Regions from separate parts of the Paenibacillus sp. 19GGS1-52 genome, predicted to be linked through region 2. Evidence: predicted binding sites of a transcription regulator. Region 2 holds the regulator's gene; the other holds the start of a gene.
The links. The regulator LexA, encoded in region 2, represses DNA repair genes until DNA is damaged. The targets are predictions, from matches to a motif close to CGAACATATGTTCG.
Positions count from the first base shown of each region.

Region 1: a site for LexA is predicted at 1,927-1,940, ahead of addB (helicase-exonuclease AddAB subunit AddB). Genes of this name have one in related genera too.

Region 1 is NZ_CP059724.1:1,858,543-1,861,969, forward strand. Features, by position in the region: gene H1230_RS08635 (class I SAM-dependent rRNA methyltransferase) at 1-1,373, shown strand, start outside; gene addB (helicase-exonuclease AddAB subunit AddB) at 2,061-3,427, shown strand, end outside.
Region 2 is NZ_CP059724.1:3,263,551-3,266,977, reverse strand. Features, by position in the region: gene H1230_RS15320 (hypothetical protein) at 1-360, opposite strand, end outside; gene H1230_RS15315 (DUF896 domain-containing protein) at 411-620, opposite strand; gene H1230_RS15310 (LysM peptidoglycan-binding domain-containing protein) at 732-1,145, opposite strand; gene lexA (transcriptional repressor LexA) at 1,397-2,023, shown strand; gene H1230_RS15300 (L,D-transpeptidase) at 2,312-2,650, shown strand; gene H1230_RS15295 (hypothetical protein) at 2,825-3,205, shown strand; gene H1230_RS15290 (hypothetical protein) at 3,263-3,427, opposite strand, start outside.

The DNA of each region.
Region 1 (3,427 bases), 1.4 Mb from region 2:
CAGGTGAAATAGCATCGGTAGATGGAAGTCCGGAGGATGGCGGACTGGTGGATGTGCTTAATCATCAGGGGCGTTTTCTCGCTGTGGGATATTACAATACTTCTTCGCAGATCCGGGTGAGAATTGTCTCCCAAGCGCCGCTGGCGGCAATGGATACAGCCTTTTTCGCGGAACGGTTTACAAATTGTCACCAGCACCGAAATCGTTTTTTGCCAGGTGCAGATGCGTACCGTTTGGTCTATGGGGAAGCGGATTTTCTGCCGGGACTGATAGTTGATCGTTTTGGCGACATTCTTGTTGTGCAGCTGCTGACGCTCGGGATGGACAAGCACCGCGCCGAGATTGTGGAGGCGTTGGTTCAAGTCATGGCTCCACGCGGCATTTATGAGCGCAGTGATGTGAGCGTGCGTGAGCTGGAGGGTCTGGAGCAGACGACCGGCGTGCTGTACGGGGAGTGTCCCCGCCACGTTACGATAAGCGAAAATGGCTTGAAGCTGATCGTTGATATCGAAGAGGGACAAAAGACGGGTTACTTTTTTGACCAGCGCGAGAATAGAGCCTCTATCGCTCCACTTATGCAAGGCTGGGGTGGGCGCAGCGGGATTACCCTGCAGAAAATTGCTACAGAGGACGGCTCGTTGCAGATTCTGCCGGTTAACAAGAGTGGCAAACATGTCACTTTCCCTTATTGGGATGGGGCGACGGTGCTGGAATGCTTCTCGCACACCGGCAGCTTCACGCTGCACGCCTGCAAGTATGGTGCCAAGAAGGTAACCTGCCTAGATGTTTCGGCGCATGCCATCGAGAGCGCCAAGGTCAATGTGGAGTTGAATGGATACAGCGATCGTGTGGAGTTTGTGGTAGATGATGCTTTTGCTTACCTGCGCAACCACGTGAAGGGGATTGAGGAGCGTTCGGAGCGGGCAACGGCCACCACAGTTGCGAATGAATCTGACTCTGCAACAGGAGCAGTGAACACTCCTTCCAAATTCAAAGGGCCAGCAAAAGCGGATACCTCCAAGCCGATGACGGCTGGCGGCGGACGGACCTGGGATGTAGTTATCTTGGACCCTCCTGCTTTTGCCAAGGCCAAAGGTGCGGTGGCAGGGGCTGTGCGCGGCTACAAGGACATTAATCTGCATGGCATGAAGCTGGTGAATGAGGGTGGTTATCTTGTCACTGCAAGCTGCTCGTACCATATGCAGCCAGAGCTGTTTCTGGAGACCATCGCGGACGCAGCGAAGGATGCTGGCAAGATATTGCGATTGATCGAATGGCGGGCCGCTGGCAAGGACCATCCGCAGATTCTCGGCGTCGAAGAGGGGCATTATTTGAAGTTTGCTATATTTGAAGTGCGGAGTAAAAATAAATAAAGCTGAAACACGATTGAAGAGTCTCTGTGTTGAGACTCTTCTTTTTTTTGGGGATATTAGCAGGCGTAGTAAGCTTCTTGTCGTACATAATATGACTCCCATGCTACTTTATCAGCGGTCAGAAGAACCCTCTGAACCTTAGCGTCATGATTCGCGATGGATCAAGTGCTGATTTTGGTTTTGAAGCAAATATAGGTCAGGATTATATGTTTCACACAATAACTTATCCTTCTATTTCTCTGAGATAGACGGGTAGCGTTCATAAAGGGTGGCAAAGCTGTTTCTTTATATTTAACGACAATTCATGCCGTTAAATCGTCCGATTCATGCTTAATTCGATAATTAACTGCCATTTATGCTGTTAATTTCCTCTAACAAGAAAATTTTAGTAACGAATTGCTGAATTAGAGGCAGAAATTGCTGTTAATGAGTCTCCAAGAGCTGGATGACATCAATTAGCAGCAGAAAATGATGTTAATTTATTCCTCACAGACTATAGTCTATCTAACAGTGATCTAACTTTTACCTCCTTCCATTCATTTGAAAATAATCCCAAACGTATGTTCTCTCAAATGAGGTTATGGTATAATTATAGGATGAGCAAGGTGCAGGAATTATTATAATTCTACAGGTGGATTCCACCTGTAGTCTCTTTAAATCTCTTCGCCACGGAAGGAGTCTTGCGTTATGCCGGTAAACTTTTTAATAGGCCGCTCGGGCAGCGGTAAGACAACAAAGATATGGGAGTCGGTATCGGCCTCTTTAGAGGAGGAGCCGCTAGGGATGCCGATTATTGTGCTCGTTCCGGAGCAGGGCTCTTTTGGTGCGGAGCGGGGACTCTTGAGCGCTGGGAATGCCAAGGGAAGCATCCGAGCCCAGACGCTTAGCTTTTCGCGTCTCGCTTATCGGGTGAAGCAGGAAACTGGCGGCAGCGCAAGCCTGCCTATCAGTGAAGAAGGCAAGAAGATGCTGATCTATAGAATCATCAACCGCCGCAAAGAGGAGCTGAAGTTATTTGGAGCCTCTGCGGACAGACCAGGTTTTGTAGAGCGGCTTAGCCAATTGCATACGGAAATGAAACGCTGCTGTCTGGGTGCAGCCGACTTGGACGAGCAATTGTCCAGAATGCGCAACTCGATTGGAAGCAGTCCTATTCTCACAGGCAAGCTAGATGATTTACAACTTGTATTTAGCGACTTGGAGCAGGAAATGTCACGGCTGTATATTGACGAAGAAGACCGTTTGGCTGAACTGGCAGAGCATATCCCGGAGTCCGCCTATATTCGTGGAGCCGAGATTTGGGTAGATGGCTTTCATGGTTTTACTCCACAGGAATTTGTTGTGCTGCGCGAATTAATGCTGTGTGCGGCCAAACTGACTGTGTCGCTTACGCTTGACCGGACTTACCCTCCGGGAGAACAGCCGCATGAGCTGGAGCTCTTTCATCCTGCGGCGGTCACTTATATCAAGCTGCGTGGAATAGCGGAGGAACTGGGTGTGGAAATATGGGACGAGTTACTAAGCCCGCCTGTTCTTCCACGATTTGCAGCGTCTCCCGTGCTTGCACATTTGGAGCAGGGTTATGACCGCCGGACCCGCTGGCACGGAGATGATGCACAAATAACTGAAGCCATCTCCATCGGTGCTGCTGCCTCCCGTAGAGCGGAGGTTGAAGGAGCGTTGCGTGAAATGATCAGATTGGCGCGGGACGAAGGGGCAAAATACAGTGAAATGGCTGTGTTCATGCGTAATATTGGCGATTATGAGCAGCTGGTGACACCACTTTTTCAGGATTATGGAATCCCGTTTTTTCTGGATCAAAAAGTAAATGAGCTGCATCATCCGCTCATCGAATTTATTCGCTCTGCGCTGGATGTGGTGCGTCGCCGCTGGCGTTATGAGGATGTGTTTCGCTGCGTAAAGACCGATCTGCTGCTTCCGCTGGACCATAGTTTGACGCGCGAGGATATGGATGTTCTGGAGAACTATGTGCTGGCCTGTGGGATACAGGGATACCGCTGGACCGATGAACGGTCCTGGAGAGGTATACCGAG
Region 2 (3,427 bases):
AATTTCAGCAGCAGGCAGAAAGCGTTCACGATTGAATTTGGACGTGGAGAGTTTGTTGCGATCTACCTTTAAGTATGGCCGACGGAAATAGATAAGTGCCGCCAGAACAAAGTAAAGGACAACACCCAGCCAGTTGGCTAGAAGACCCTCAGATCTTTGCGAATCTATCGTTCCTACTAACCAAAACATCACACCAAGCGCGAATAAAACTACTGGAAACACAATATTCCGTCCTTTAAAAACATCAACATTCTTTGCAGGGGTTTTCGAAGCATAAAGAGTCTCCTTGCCCTGTTTCTTTCTTTGCTTATTGATATTTTGCGTGTTGCGTTGAACCATTCTTTCCCAAGAACGGGCCATGTCATTTCCCCCTAGTCATACTGTAATATCTATGAAAAGGTACCGAGGCGCTAATGTTTTAGCCCCTTGTTGCCTTGTCCATGCTCATCATTATCTACAACTTCAATAGTATTCAGCTGAGTACGGAAATTACTGCGGAAATTAGCAAGATACAATTCGCGGAGCTTGGCGCGTTCTGCCGTTTCCTCTTCACTAAGGCCGGTGCTCTTCTGCTTGCGTGCTAATTCGTTAATGCGTGCGACCATTTTATCGAAGTCCAAAACTTTCCCCTCCCCTAATAAATTCATTCTAACTTTGCCATGAGAAAAAGAGCTTGTCAAGGTCTACTCCCTGCAAGCTCTGTCTTATACATGTATGCTGTTCATAATAAATTAATAAATAGGCAATGTAATGATATCTCCAGCCTTAATATTACTGTCCTCTAATCCACTAGATCGTTTAATTCCTTCTATATATACAGCCGTCTTCATATCTGTCGGTTTGTTCTCAAGTGCAATACTCCAAAGTGTATCTCCACGTTCCACAACAACCCGCTTCTCTTGCTTCATTAAAGACACTGATCCTGCAAATACGTTACCAACCACTGTAAAGCCAGATACCACAAGTAGAATTATTAAGGATAACTTTACCAATTGATCTTGCTTGAACATCTTCAATACTCTATCTACCAGTCGACCTGTAATTTCTCTGCTTAATTTCAATTTATCAGATACAGAAATCTGCCCAACAGCTTCGACCTTCTGAGCCTCATCATAGATACTGCGGTATGTGCTATACTTCATCATCAAACATCGCCCTCCAAACACTTGTTCTTACTTTCAAAAATAATATAACACGAACATGTGTTTTGATCAATAGCTTTTTTCGAACAATTGTTCTCTTATTTCGGGAGGTCTATTTTCCAGCTCTAGAATATAAAATATCAATATTTAGCCTCTCTACTTCATTTTAAATTGGTAGATTAGAACTTATGTTTGTGCGAACGGTAGTTCTATGTTATAATTTTCCCAAACATTACTATATGGGGTTGATTCCGATGTCCAAGATTTCGAGTCGCCAGCTGGCGATCCTGGAATTTATACGTAACGAAGTCCGCAGCAAGGGTTATCCACCTTCTGTCCGCGAAATTGGTGAAGCCGTCGGCCTTGCCTCCAGTTCAACAGTACACGGTCACTTGGACCGGCTCGAGAAGAAAGGTCTAATCCGTCGTGACCCAACGAAACCACGTGCGATTGAAGTACTTGGTCAAGATGATTCCGATAATGTTCATCAATTTGCCCAAACCGTTACCCGTGTTCCTGTTCTCGGTAAAGTCACCGCCGGAATTCCAATTACAGCCACAGAGAATATTGAAGATTACTTTCCGCTACCTTCTCATTTCATTGGTGACAACAAAGTATTTATGTTATCTGTACTTGGAGACAGTATGATAGACGCTGGTATTCTGAATGGTGATTATGTCATCGTGCGTCAACAGCAAACTGCCGACAACGGAGATATCGTTGTAGCTATGACCGAAGAAGACGAGGCAACCGTTAAGACCTTTTATAAAGAACGTGATCATATACGCCTGCAACCAGAGAATCCTGCCTATGAACCCTTACGTCTAAACCGCGTTACCATCTTGGGCAGAGTGATCGGATTGTTCCGCGATATCCACTAGTGTTATGCCCTCCTCCAATAAAGACAAAAGGCAGTTCCGCTTCTATGCGGAACTGCCTTTTGTCTTTATTGGAACAAGATGAAACGGGTGCCGTCCTTTATATGGACGGCACCCGTTTCTTCGAAAATATAAGGATAAATTATCGTGTGAAACATATAAATTCTTATATTTCGAAAAAAGTTTATCATAAATTCACCACGCAGAAACCATCTTTCAAGCATCGCCCTCATTGTATTAACAGCCCCGACACTCCACACATATTCTATCCTGAGAGGAGTGATGAATACGATGCCAAATTATCGAATTATCGTTGATTTATCACAACGTATGTTATATCTGCTTGATGATAACACCGTTGTCAGAGGGTTTCCTGTTGGGATCGGCAAAATGCTAACCCAATCTCCCTTGGGCGAATATACAATAATCAACAAGCAGCCTAATCCTGGTGGCCCGTTTGGAGTCTTTTGGATGGGATTATCGAAACCGCATTACGGCATCCACGGAACCAATGACCCTTCCTCCATCGGAAAAGAGGTCTCTCATGGCTGCATACGTATGTATAATGAGGATGTTACAGCTCTTGCAGCAATACTTCCTATAGGAATCCGAGTGACCATAAGAGATTAAAGTATTTCCTTTCTGAGCTTCTGCTTTTACAAAAGAGGTTGTCCTAAATTCATGTACATGGCTTATAGGTCAGCCTCTGGCAACTTCTAAATATTTTTACTGATCTGCGAGGACTTCTGCAATTATATGTCGAATATTGTAACTGGTATTAATACTTGAAGGGAAGTGTCAGGATTGAATAATTCAAAAATAAGAACCCTCGTGGATTTTAAGGTTGATACACTGGGCAAGCTCTCCAATTTATTATTAAATAATGAGCTTGTTAGCGAGCGAAAGGTTAACCTGCTTACGGCCTTTGGCAGTATTCAAGGAAATGTATCTCCCAACAGTTCGAATAAGGAGGATCTATTTAATTTAAAATCATTGATGGATGACGTCATTGTGGACGAGTACATATCATATCTGGAATCTGAGCATCCGGACAAGAACTTCAACTATAACTTCATAGTCCTGGATAACGTTATTGTTAGACCATTCGCCAACTATGAGCTCGCGATTGAATATAAACAACTGATTGTTTATGCAGATCAAATAACAGCTTTTAATTTCTTGTAACCTTAATTTTGGGTGTATCCCTCGGAACAAACTAAACCGGTATTTTCCGAGGGGGGCTCAAAATGCTTTTTTAGGGATATGCACTCGGAATTCAAATCCAGCTCTTCTATATTTAATATCACCCATATTTACAAAATCCGGTGTATATTCGCGAATCGGCCCACAATAATCTACAATACAATCCGGTTGCTCCGTCTTCTTCTGGACTACATATACCTGAAC